4 regions of the Desulfogranum marinum genome follow, and region 3 is predicted to be linked to each of the others. Evidence: riboswitches for the same ligand, from Rfam matches in the RefSeq annotation. Region 3 holds a riboswitch; each other region holds the start of a gene.
What was found. Region 3 has a riboswitch for cobalamin ahead of ACHZCY_RS16170 (TonB-dependent receptor plug domain-containing protein). Riboswitches for the same ligand answer to the same signal wherever they lie in the genome.
Positions count from the first base shown of each region.

Region 1 (3,110 bases), 1.3 Mb from region 3:
GCATCCAGGGAAACGTGTTCTTCTGTAATTTGAGTGATACGGACTATTACCGGCTGGTTAGCCTCGTTCATGAGTTCGAGCTGCATTCCTACTTCAGGGGTTATATCTGGTGGTACCTGGTCGATGGGCACATTAATAATCATTTGCTCATTACGGGGCCCGTATGCTTTTTCAGATGGTATGGTCACCGTTTTGGCTTCACCCAGCTTCATACCGATGACGGCTTCCTCAAATCCTTCGATCACCTGCCCCTTGCCTATGATGAAAGGGAGCGGTTCTCTGCCTTCTGATGAGTCGAAAATTGTTCCGTCTGCTAGTTTGCCTGTGTAATGGATAGTGACGTTATCACCACTTTTGGCCTGTGTCATTCTTATCTCCTGATAAGTTAAATGGGAAAGTATGCAATCCTTCCGTATGCCCTGATTGTTCAGAACCTCTCGAAAATGGAGTACGAAAATAATCTTGATTGCAGAGAATCCTCAGAGGGGATAACTGGTCTTCAGTTATTTCAAAATGATGGCTTACGTTGTCTTTCTGGTACCTGGTAAGCAGGCCCACTAAAAGGATTTGCGATGTAAAATAATGGAGAGTCATTTCTTTACTGGCTATGGGATGTACCAAGGCAGTCTATTAATTGCAATTGATTTTGCTGAGAGAGCGGCTGGGTAACGTTTTAATTAAACGAGAAACTTGAGGATAAGACCTGTAATTGCTTATAGGTGCCTCATATTTGGAAAAGCGTAATTTACAGCAGGTAGGCAAAGATCCAGGTAGCTTATCTCAACGGGAGAATCTGTGGGACGCCCTATGAGTAGCTATTTGAGCTGATTCTTATCATCACAATTTTGTTGCAGACAGCATTGGACTCAAGGGTTAATTTTTTTGTTATATCCATGTAACAAGGAATACTTTTGTAAAGTATGAAATTGGAATTATAAGATATTATTTCGTTTTTTGTTGACATGTTGATTTCTTGTTCGGTAGATTGTTCCCTGTTTTCAGGCTCCTTTATTGGATGAAAAGGGAATTCCGTGTAATTCGGAGACGGGCCCGCCGCTGTAATCGAGGACGAAAGCTGCACAATGCCACTGACATACATGTTGGGAAGGCGCAGTGAGTAGGTAGATTCGAAAGTCAGAAGACCTACCTGAAAAAAAGATCGTTTCCTGTGGACAAGGCGACTGATAGAGATACGTGGATTTACAAGGGCATCCCCGAATCATTTTTACAATGATTCGGGGATTTTTTTTTGAAATGGATCGTATAAAAAAAGGAGCATTCTCGATGAAAAAGTTCATGCAAATTGTAGTGACAACAGCCGTTTTCGCGTTGTCAATGTGTGTTACCGCAGCATTCGCCTCTGGTGGGATGAGCCAGCCGAAGGAAAGTAAGAACGCAATTATTGTAGCCAGCTTTGGTACTACTGTTCCCAGTGCGGTTAAATCCATTACCAATATTGTGGATAAGGTCAAAGCTGCGTACCCAGGGACTGAGGTCCGCGTCACCTTTACTTCCAATATCATACGCTCCGTATGGAAAGAGCGGCAGGCGGAAGCGCAAAAATGGCTTGATCAGGGGATTCCAAAAGAAGTACTTTATGTAGAAAATGTCATTGCTACCTTTGGCGACCTGCGTGAAGAAGGGTATACAAATATCATTGTTCAGCCCACCCATATGTTCTTTATGGAGCAGTCTCATGACCTGATGCAGTACGTCAATGCCATAGCTTCTATCCGGACAATGAAAGATAAATGGCGTCCGTTTAACACTATCGTGATGGGACGTCCCGCACTTGGTATGCCTGGAGATCGTTATGAGTATCATGTAGATGTGGATGCGGCTATTGCAACCCTTGCTGCTGATGCGGAAATGGCCAAAAAAGAAGGAGCGATGTTAGTCTACATGGGTCATGGAAATGAGCATTGGTCCACCGGAATATACAGCGAAGTGCAGCAGAAAATGCGCAAAGCTTATCCTGATGTTGCAACTTTTGTTGGTGTAGTCGAAGGACACCCAAGCCTGGATGATTTTGCAAGCCACTTAAAGTATGCTGATACCAAGAAAGTTATCTTGAAGCCGTTCATGATTGTTGCCGGTGACCATGCTACCAACGATATGGCCGGTGAGGAAGACGATTCCTGGAAATCTATGCTCAATGCTGATGGTTACGACGTTGAGGCTGTAATGGAAGGGCTTGGTTCTAACGACAAGTTTGCCCAGCTTTTTGTCGATCATATTGCTGATGCTGCAAAAGAAAGAGGGATTTTGTTGAAGTAGCAGCTGAAAGTAGACCTCGTTTGAGGGCGTTGGCTTTTCTTTATTTCAAGGTGTTTTCCTAAACGGTGGGAGGCACCTTGATTTTTTTTGATAGGTTCCTATTTTCATAAGAAGATCAAATGACTAAGGATCTACAGTTACTATCTATACGAAGAGGATACTCTATGCTACCTAGCGATAAAATAGACAAGGCTTTTAAGGCAATATGTGAAGAAGCAGAAAAAATGCTCAAGAAAGATGTATCGGGCAAGATGGAAAAACGTTTGAAGACCATTGTTTCCATTGCAAAACACCAAAGTGATGTGCGGGGATTAAAAGGTACCTGCTGTCACCCCAGTAAAGAGAAGTGCAAGTAACATCCTTTTCCTTCCTGTCATGCTCTATGGCAGGAAGGATATGAGAATGATCTCCATCATCAATCTACACACATTTTCCCCTCTACGTTCACTACCTCATTGGGCTGGTTCTGAAAATATCAGCCGCAATTGTCTGTAGCAAAGGTTGTTGCCTTATGATCGAGTCTGCCAAGTGAAATTGGATCAGTGCCCGGTCCAGGTTTTGATTTTTTCTGGATGTTTTAAAGTATCTATTCCCACAGAGGTGGTCGGTAAAGAAGCGAATACCGAGCTCAAAGCTTATCAGACCGGCTGCATCCGAAAGGAGCTGGAGGTCGGCATCACCCAGCAGTGATGCTGCTACTGAACCATATCCTTTAAGGATAGCTGCAAAATAATCAGCCGAAAAAACTGTTCCCTTTGGATTATCATGTTCCTCTCCCTGTCGGTTGCAGCAGGAACGCAGACAATCGCCCAAATCATGGAGAAGAAGCCCGG
Region 1 covers NZ_CAXXRO010000004.1:402,061-405,170, reverse strand. Annotated here, with positions in the region: gene ACHZCY_RS10640 (FKBP-type peptidyl-prolyl cis-trans isomerase) at 1-368, opposite strand, end outside; cobalamin riboswitch at 984-1,165, shown strand; gene ACHZCY_RS10635 (sirohydrochlorin cobaltochelatase) at 1,285-2,277, shown strand; gene ACHZCY_RS10630 (hypothetical protein) at 2,442-2,633, shown strand; gene ACHZCY_RS10625 (phosphotransferase enzyme family protein) at 2,725-3,110, opposite strand, start outside.
Region 1: another riboswitch for cobalamin. It lies ahead of ACHZCY_RS10635 (sirohydrochlorin cobaltochelatase); the one in region 3 lies ahead of ACHZCY_RS16170 (TonB-dependent receptor plug domain-containing protein).

Region 2 (3,110 bases), on a different contig from region 3:
GTCGTCTTGCAGCTGTTGATGCAGTTGTTTTACCTTGTCCAGACAATCCATGGGATAAACGCTGGCCTTTTGCAGGGAGCATCGTGTGTACTCGGTGTCGGTAAAACGAAAATACTCAGTGCCTGATTTAAGAATAAAGAGCTGCTGCATGGCTAAACCTGTTGTATCAGAGCATCCAATTTCGCTATTCCCTTATCCGGATCACGATTCTGTTCAGCAACCCACCTGGTTAAAACGTCAATCGGTTGTCCATCCTTCAAATATTCCCTGGCCATTGTCACCCCCTGCTCGATCGATGGTGCTTTACCGGTTAACTCAAACAGAAGACCACTGTTAAGCAGCACTGCATCTCTGCGTGCAGGATCACCTTTCCCATGCAGCAGTTCCACCATTTTCAGGGCTGCCTGATCCAAGTCTGGATCTGCAGCAAGAGCGTCTGGCCGATGCTGCTGTATCCCGCACTGCTCAGGGGTAAGGGTAAATTCACTAATTTCTCCATCAATAAGTCGTGCACCGTAGGTCGTACCGCACACCGAAGCCTCATCCATCCCCTTGTCACTCCCATCAATTCCGCCGTACACTACAGTGGCCTTTGTATAACCGATCGATTGCATGACCTTGGCAACTGGCAGAATCAAGTCCTTGGCATATACGCCACGAACGGCCATCTTCGGCAAGGCAGGATTGGCCAGGGAGGCCGCAATATTTAAAGGTGAACCAAAATAGATCTGGGATAATATTCTTCCTAACGCCATAGGGTGAACCTTAGGACTCATGCCATTGAACAGGCCGACCCCGACCTTATCGATTGCATCTGCGACATAGGCGACATCACATTCTACGTCCACCCCCAGTGCCTCGGCAATATCTACGGTCCCGCAAGAGGAAGTAATGCCCCGCGCACCATGGCGGGCGACGGTAATACCACCTGAGGCTGCAACCAGGGAGGCAGCAGTACTGATATTAAAAGTCTTATAGGTATCCATCCCTGTCCCGCAATTATCAACAACAGGCCCCTCTCCATGGAGTGAGACCTTTGTCGTATCCAGTTCATAGATAGCCTTCCACCCGCCGGCAACTTCTTCGGCTGTCTCCCCTTTTGCAGTCAACGCCGCAAGAAACGCACCCTGCTGCATCTCACTAATGTCATTATTTAACACCTGCCAAAAGGCATTACAGGCCTGTTCGGCATTCAAGCTCTCTCCCCGAATCAGACCGGTAATGACCTTTCCAAAATCCTTATTTAAGGCAATATCCATAACCAGTTCCCCCTTCTGGTTGCAAATCACTGTATCTCGGTCAATGTTCTCACTACCTGACCGGGTAAAGAGGACAGCGACAGCAAAGACTCTTCAGCAAAATGCTGCATTAATGTTGTATAGAAATGATAAAACACAGGAATCCAGTGGTTGGCTGTGGTCACAGATCATACGTATCTGTGTATATTCAGGCAGGCTTTCTGACTCACGAAGTATACTGCAGAGGCGGCCTTCCCAGAGATTACTCACTCCAGTGACTCCCCTTACAGAGATGCACACCCGTCTTGCACGAGCAGCAGCCTCTACAGACTTCGAATACAGCAATGACTGGTTTGTGACGGATTCCCACCGTCTTTCCTTCTACCAAGTGGTATCAAACACCTGAATAGCACTAGTATACAAAACTTCCTTTATTTATCAACGGCTATGGACAATATGAAGGGGGAGAGTATTACGATGAGGACCATCTATGAAATCTATAAAAAGAAGCACCCTGACCAGGGGTGCTGGGCGAAAGGAGGGTCAGGGTGCTGTCTTCAATGAAGGAGAGATGAAGACATACAAAAGATAATTACTTCAAACCCGCTGTCAACTGGCCAACTAATTATATTTATGTAGCCGTTGTATTGATCATGCGCCATCCTGGTCTATCGGTTGCTGACAAGGCAAAAAATTTTGCGCAGAGGGTGCCTTAAAAAAGGCAGCAAAGGAAGATGTACATTGTAACAATATCTTGTATTTTAAATGGGTAAGGAGCTCTTAACTAACCTCTTATAACAATTAATAATTGAAGACCGCCTTGATTAAGTTTAAATCCTTCTTAAAAGTTATGAAGCAACCGGATACTGTAATTATTAGCGTAAAAAACAGTTCGATAAAAACAGGGGTAACTCAACCATAGCGGTCGCCCCTTTATAAGCATACAATTACAAACAGAGTATACTACCACGCCCTTACCCTACAGGAGTGACTTTATGGCAAAAATCAAAGTTAAAAATCCGATTGTTGAGCTTGATGGCGATGAAATGACCAGAATCATCTGGGATTTTATTAAACAAAAGCTGATTCTTCCTTACCTGGATGTGGATATTAAATATTATGACCTCTCCATCCAAAAACGTGATGAAACCGACGACCAAATTACGGTTGACGCAGCCAACGCAATTAAAGAATACGGCGTTGGAGTAAAATGTGCTACGATCACCCCTGATGAAGCTCGGGTTGAAGAATTCGACCTCAAACAGATGTGGAAATCACCCAACGGTACCATCCGTAACATCATTGGCGGTACGGTCTTTCGGCAGCCCATCATCTGCAACAACATCCCCCGGCTTGTACCAGGATGGAAAAAGCCAATCGTTATAGGCAGACATGCCTTTGGCGATCAGTACCGCGCCACCGACTTTCTTGTTCCCGGTCCAGGGAAACTCACCATGAAATTTGAACCGGCAGACGGCAGCGCCCCAATTGAACATAAAGTGTTTGAATTTCCAGACAGCGGCTGCGCCATGGGGATGTATAACCTGGACGCATCCATCCGCGGTTTTGCCCGTTCCTGCATGAACTATGGGCTTAACCTGGGCTGGCCGGTATACCTCTCCACCAAGAACACCATCTTGAAAAAATACGATGGTCGTTTTAAAGATATTTTCCAGGAAGTCTACGAGCAGGAATTTGCCGAACAATTTCAGCAAGCCGGTATTACCTATGAGCATCGACTGATCGATGATATGGTTGCAGCCGCCCTCAAGTGGGAAGGTGGTTTTATATGGGCTTGTAAAAATTATGATGGCGATGTCCAGTCAGATACTGTTGCCCAGGGATTCGGCTCCCTTGGCCTCATGACCTCGG
Region 2 covers NZ_CAXXRO010000003.1:157,235-160,344, forward strand. Annotated here, with positions in the region: gene ACHZCY_RS07585 (hypothetical protein) at 1-150, opposite strand, end outside; gene trpD (anthranilate phosphoribosyltransferase) at 153-1,259, opposite strand; cobalamin riboswitch at 1,433-1,659, opposite strand; gene ACHZCY_RS07595 (NADP-dependent isocitrate dehydrogenase) at 2,234-3,110, shown strand, end outside.
Region 2: another riboswitch for cobalamin. It lies ahead of trpD (anthranilate phosphoribosyltransferase); the one in region 3 lies ahead of ACHZCY_RS16170 (TonB-dependent receptor plug domain-containing protein).

Region 3 (3,110 bases):
TAGTCATGCCGAGATAGGGTCTGACTTCCCAGGTCCAACCCATTGGTTCTCCGACATCGTAGCTGATCTCTCCCTCAAAACCGGCAATGGTCGCATCGCCAAGGTTTTTCCAGGTAGCTGAGCCGTCAGCAAGATAATCAGTGGTTATTTTATCTTCAAAATCGGTGTAGAAATAGGTCAGGGAGGCAGTAAGACTTTTGTGTTCAAAGTCGACACCACCCTCATAGGTATTGCTTTTCTCTGGATCGAGATCAGGGTTGCCTACTGTTCTGGTACCAAAGCTGGTAAAATCGGCTGCCAACTGGTCGGCAGAGGGCATTGTAAAGGCCTCTGCATACTGGGCACGAAGTTTCAGTTCGTCGGTAACCATCCAGGCAAGGCCAAACTGCGGGGTTAATCGGTTTTGATCTTCGTCTCTGCCTGCGGGCTCTTTTACTTCAACTTCATACCAGTCGTAACGCAATCCTATGTTTGCGGTGACAGCATCATCGGCAAAACTTGTTTTGCCTAACAGAAATAATGCTGGATTGGTATAGGTGGTTTTTGTTGGAGTCCATGTGTTTTCCACATCATAATCGAGCCAATCAAATCCCGCGGTAAAGGTGGCAATATCAAATGTTCCGGTAACCTGTGCCTGGGCTCCCTGTTGATCTGTTTTGTTGGATGAATCTATGCCGGTATCCCAGCCGGATGCATTGGAGGCAGTCGGACTTTTCCATGTGTTTTCATCCTTACCGAAAAAATAACGTACCATCCATTGATACTGATCATTATCCGTACCCCCATTATATCTAGTATCAATGGAGTAATTGTCCTTGTCTGTGGTATTATCAAGGTCGGGATTGCTGAAATAACCAGGATCACCCGCATCATCTGCATCAAAACCGGTGAAAATGACGCCCAGCCGATTGGTATCTGAGAAGGAGTAACCAAGATTCGCACTTATGCCGGTTTCATAGTTATTCCCTGTGTTTTCAAATCGATCACCGCTCCCGGTGTCATAATCGCCTTCGGTTCTGTAGGTATAACTTCCTGCAAAGTCAAAACCGTTTTGATTAACAGTTCCACCAATAGAGCCTTCTCCAGTGTCAAAACCGCCACCACCGGCTTCTACAAAAGCACTGTTGAGCTCACCTTGCCGGGTGATGATGTTTACCACACCACCCATACCCGCAGACCCATATTGTACGGCTCCCGGGCCACGGATTACCTCGATTCGTTGGACATTTTTGGTCATCAGTTTGGCCACGTTACCGGTACCCGCACGTCGGCCATCCAGTAGAATGAGGACCTTGCCCTGCAAGTCGTTACCATGGGTATCGGTACGAAATCCTCGAATGCCTATGGAGGTGAGGTTGCCGGGGTATTTTTGAATGTGACCAAGTCCTTTTTCTGCAAGCAGGTCGGCAACATTACGGCTTGGTGATTGCTCGATTTCTTCTCGGTTGACGACAGTGAGATTGGCGCTGACTTGTTTTTTTGTTTCAGCGCTACGGCTTGCTGTAACAACAACCTCATCCATTACAGTGGGTTGTGAGGGGGTGGTTGCACTCATAGCAGTTTGAGCATGGAGGCAGGACAGGATGGGAATAAGTAGAGCGGGGTAATACTTCTTCATTGTTATTTCTTCTCCTTTTTAAGAACGGATGCCCGGAGAGAAATAAAAAAATCCCCGGACCAATTAGTACTACATTGATCCGGGGATGCCCTGATTTAAATCCACAGATGCCTTTGAATCTCTTGTCCACGGAGATTCTGGAAACATGGAAGCCTATTGAGTAATAAGGAGATGTGCGTGGTTCCATGCGGTACCTTTTTTTGCGGTACCATTGTTCAGGTAGGTCTTCTGACTATCCCCACTTTCAACGGCCTTCCCGCTTTGGAGCAGTGGCACACATGGTTGAAAGCATTTTTCCTTATTTGTTTATAAGGAGAGGTTTACAGCGGCGGGCCCGTCCCGGATTTACACCGGGTTCCCTTTTAAAGCTTGGTTGTAAGCACCTGAAACAAACAGGAAGCAAACAACAAAACGGGAAATAAGGCAAGCTTTTTTTATAGTTAAATCAGTGTACTACTGAGTGGTATCCAGGGGTGTTTTTTTGTAATTGCCTCAATCACGCAAGAGGAAAAAATGTGGAGAATTTATTATTGGAGGTAACCGAGGTTGTTCATTGACCAGTAAAATCTTGCATTGGGGGGTACAAAGATAACAGTGTTTCTGTAAATAGCACTGTTAGCCCGGATTTCTCATCAATAAAGTTTTTCGCAGGGCAAGGCACAAGCCGCGCAGCTGTAGTAAACTACCGCAAGTGGCTTGTAACGTAGATCCTGCGGAAAAATCTATTGACCCAAAGGGGGAACTTTTTGATTTAAAACAAAAAACACACTGTTAATAGCACAGGTTAAATTTTAGCTAATAATATCAATTGGTTGGGTTTGAAATCAAAAGGTTCATGAGAAATTCGGGTTAGAGATTTTCTCTCCTCCGGCGGTGGTCAACGATGGTGAGGTTAAAGGTCTGGGCAGGGCACCGAAACGGCAAGAAGTGGAAGGTTGGTTGGGGGTAATAAAAAAAGAAGATGCTGGAAAAGGCTGGTAAATGGTTATCATTTTCCAGCCTTTTTTTATATTATTTACAAGGTGTTGAACCCTTGAAAACGGGTTTGTGCACTGAAAGAAAGGAGCTATCCTTCAGTGTATCCCTGGGGATTGGAAGATTGCCAGCGCCAGGTATCTTCGCACATTTCAACCACCCCCCTTTTTGCTTCCCAGTTCAACTCTTTCCGTGCTAAAGAGGGGTCCGCCCAACACTGGGCAATGTCGCCGGGTCGGCGGGGAGCTATCTTGTATGGAACCTGCTTGCCGCTGGCTTTTTCAAAGGCACTGACCATATCCAATACTGAGTAGCCTTGGCCTGTACCAAGGTTGTAGGTAACCACCCCAGGGTTTTTTGTGAGTTTTTCCAACGCACGCAGATGTCCAACGGCTAGGTCAACCACATGAATGTAATCACGGACACCGGTTCCGTCTGGTGTGGAATAATCATTGCCAAAGACCGAAAGTTCTGCGAGCTTGCCAACTGCAACCTGAGAAATGTAGGGCATAAGGTT
Region 3 covers NZ_CAXXRO010000004.1:1,685,554-1,688,663, forward strand. Annotated here, with positions in the region: gene ACHZCY_RS16170 (TonB-dependent receptor plug domain-containing protein) at 1-1,618, opposite strand, end outside; cobalamin riboswitch at 1,820-2,020, opposite strand; gene galE (UDP-glucose 4-epimerase GalE) at 2,685-3,110, opposite strand, start outside.

Region 4 (3,110 bases), on a different contig from region 3:
AGGCGGACAGTATTCACACCCAACGAAACAGAGGTTCTGTCGCCGGTTGCCATGATATTAAGGTCTCTGCCGTAAAAAAAAGCCAGGCCTGTGCCGATCAAGGCAAAGGGGAGAAGGAGAAGAATGTTGTACCAGGATACACCGGAAAGGCTGCCCATGAGCCAGAAGATGATGATGCCCACCTGTTCATCAGCCAAAAATTTAAGAAAGCCGATGGCAGCAGAAAGTATAGCCGCGACTATAACTCCGGCGAGAATGAGATTGGTTGATGACAGGCGACGGTCTCCGGAGGCCAGAAAGAGAACCAACAGCAGGGTGCCAATGCCGCCGGCAAAGGCAAAAATAGGAACCGATACAGCGGGAGGCAGAGCTAGACCGAAAATTTGCAGCACGATGACTAGGGAGGCTCCGAAAGCAGCACCTGTGGAGATGCCGAGGGTGTAGGAATCAGCCAGTGGGTTGAGAAGGATGGCTTGGAAAACCGTCCCGCTGACCCCCAGCATGCCGCCCACCAGCACTGCCGCAACAATGCGTGGCATCCGGACATCGGTGACCACCGTCACTGCCACCGGATCAATGTCCGGCAGCGGTTGCTGTAACAGTTTTGCACTTATGATTCGGACCACATCCATCACCGAAACCGATAAAAATCCCATGGTGGCGGAAACGGCAATTAAAAGAAAAAGTGCCGTGGTCAGAAAAAGAATGGGATATAATTCTTTGGTAACGATATTCATTTTACTGCAACTCGATACCGGCATTTTCTGCTGCCTGGGCAGCGTGTTGAACAAATAATCGGGCGACCGGTGTTTGTTCTCCTAACCCTTTGATCATGGGGATAACCTGGTGTCCTGCTGTGGCCAGCCGTGATTGCCACGAAGCAGGTTGTTGGCTGACCATATCCTTAAGAGCATGGCTGCCTGCAACAATCAGCAGCGGCTTGAGCAATACCTTTTGTGCACCTTGTGTTGCAAGCCCGGCAAGGACCTCATCCAGAGACGGATACCCTTCGACGGTGCCTATATGTATTGGTATTTGCGGATACATGGTCCGCATTCTCGATTCGAGTTCAAGATAGAGACCGCCGGATGGAAAAAAAGGGTTGCCGTGTCCCATATAGACCAGAGCAGCGCCGTGTTTTGCTGCTTGTTTGACATCCTCTTCCAGGGCTTTGGCAAGCTCCAGAATATCATTGCCGTAGGGGTGCGTCGGGCTATAGGTGCCAAGAATCGGTCGCCCGATAACAAGTTTTTCAAACGGCTGCCATCGGGGTTTCATGGTCCGAATTCCTGCCAGTGACTTGACATAGCTCGCCAGGTCATGGAATTCCTCGGCAGGTGCCATTTGGATCGCCTGGACTACTATGGATCTGTATCCCTGATCCTGGAGATTGGCAATGGCAGCCAGCTGGCCCTGCACGGTGAAAATTTCTTCGGGAATAAACGTATTTTTTAGTCTGTACTCGGTATCATGAGCACGTTTCCGCCAGACATTGCGAATGATGTTAGACGTAAAGGCCAGGCGAACCTGTGTGAGGGGGTAGGCTTGCCGGAAACATTCGTGAACTTTCAGCAGGCCGGGCAGGGCCGACTCCTCGGTTGTACCGAACATGGCAAGTACTATTGCATTTTTTGGGGCCATACTATTTTGCCTTTGTAACCTCTGCGCTTATGGGAAAAGGTATAGGGAGTCAGACGAGCACAAGGTCCTAGCCCGAATTTCTCATGACCTTTTTGATTTCAAACTCAATTAATTGATATTATTGCTTAAAGGCTAATTGTACAATTAACAGTCTGTTTTTCGTTTTAAATCAAAAAGTTCTCCCTTCGGGTCAATAGATTTTTCCGCAGGATCTACGTTACAAACCACTTGCGGTAGTTTACTATCGGAGTCTTCGCTTACCCGGAGTCTTCGCTTACCCGGAGTCTTCGCTTACCTACTGCGTGGTTTGTGCCTTGCCCTGCGAAAAACTTTATTGATGAGAAATCCGGGCTGGTCTTCACTGTCAATTTGTCAAAAAAAAAACCTGAATCAACTAGAGTGTTGATTCAGGTTATCCCTTTAATCCCTGAGTCGGAGGACCAACTTTTTGCCGGAAGTATGGTCATTTTTTGCAGGCAGGTTTTCTGACTCCCGGATCATTCTCCTCTCACACCTTCCCATTTGCTAAACAAACAGTGGTTTTTTGTGAGATTTGTTCCCGGTTACAGCGGCGGGCCCGTTCCGGATTGTAACCGGATTCCCTTTTTCTATTTCAGTAGAAACCTACAAAATTTTTGAGCTAACTTACCTGCAGGTCTCTGGATAGTCAAGCAGGTAATACCCGCTAGTCTAGTGAAATCCCTCTTTCGAGTGAGTCTATGGTTCCTCTCTTGAACGTGTTTTTTCAAAAAGATATAGAGAGCTGATCAATGGGCTCCTGTCCCAGGCTACCCTGCAGAATTGTTTTTTTTCGCATGTCTCACGCTTGAAAGAAAAAACTCATTTTTCAGGCTGACCTGCAGAGTTGAATGGAAAGGGGTGGCTCATGTGGTTGATTCGTATTATGTTGTCAGCTTTGTGTCCACTCTGCCGGCGAGTGGTGTTGTGCTGCATATACATTGTTCTGGATAAACAATTACATGAAATATAGTGGGGAAACATGGCTAACAAAGCGGTGTGCATAGCTGTATTGGGAACGGGATCCGACGTGGGCAAATCCATTGTTACCTCCGCCCTTTGCCGTATTTTGGTGAACAAGGGGTATCGAGTAGCACCCTTTAAGGCGCAAAATATGTCTAATAATTCAGGGGTTACTGCTGACGGGCTGGAAATGGGTCGGGCTCAGATTGTACAGGCAGAGGCAGCCAGGATAGCGCCACATGTGGATATGAACCCGGTGCTGCTAAAACCCACCAGCGATGTCGGCTCCCAGGTTGTGCTTAACGGTAAGGCTTGGATGGAGGCTTCTTCGGTCTCTTATTATGAAAAAAAAGACTATCTGTTTGCTGAGAGCTGTGCCGCCCTTGATCGTTTGCGCGACCAATACGATGTGATTGTTATGGAAGGTGCCGGATCGTGCGCAGAAGTTAACCTCATGGCCAATGATATCGTTAATTTACGTTGCGCAG
Region 4 covers NZ_CAXXRO010000005.1:43,682-46,791, forward strand. Annotated here, with positions in the region: gene ACHZCY_RS20750 (FecCD family ABC transporter permease) at 1-737, opposite strand, end outside; gene ACHZCY_RS20755 (sirohydrochlorin cobaltochelatase) at 739-1,641, opposite strand; cobalamin riboswitch at 2,100-2,284, opposite strand; gene ACHZCY_RS20760 (cobyric acid synthase) at 2,642-3,110, shown strand, end outside.
Region 4: another riboswitch for cobalamin. It lies ahead of ACHZCY_RS20755 (sirohydrochlorin cobaltochelatase); the one in region 3 lies ahead of ACHZCY_RS16170 (TonB-dependent receptor plug domain-containing protein).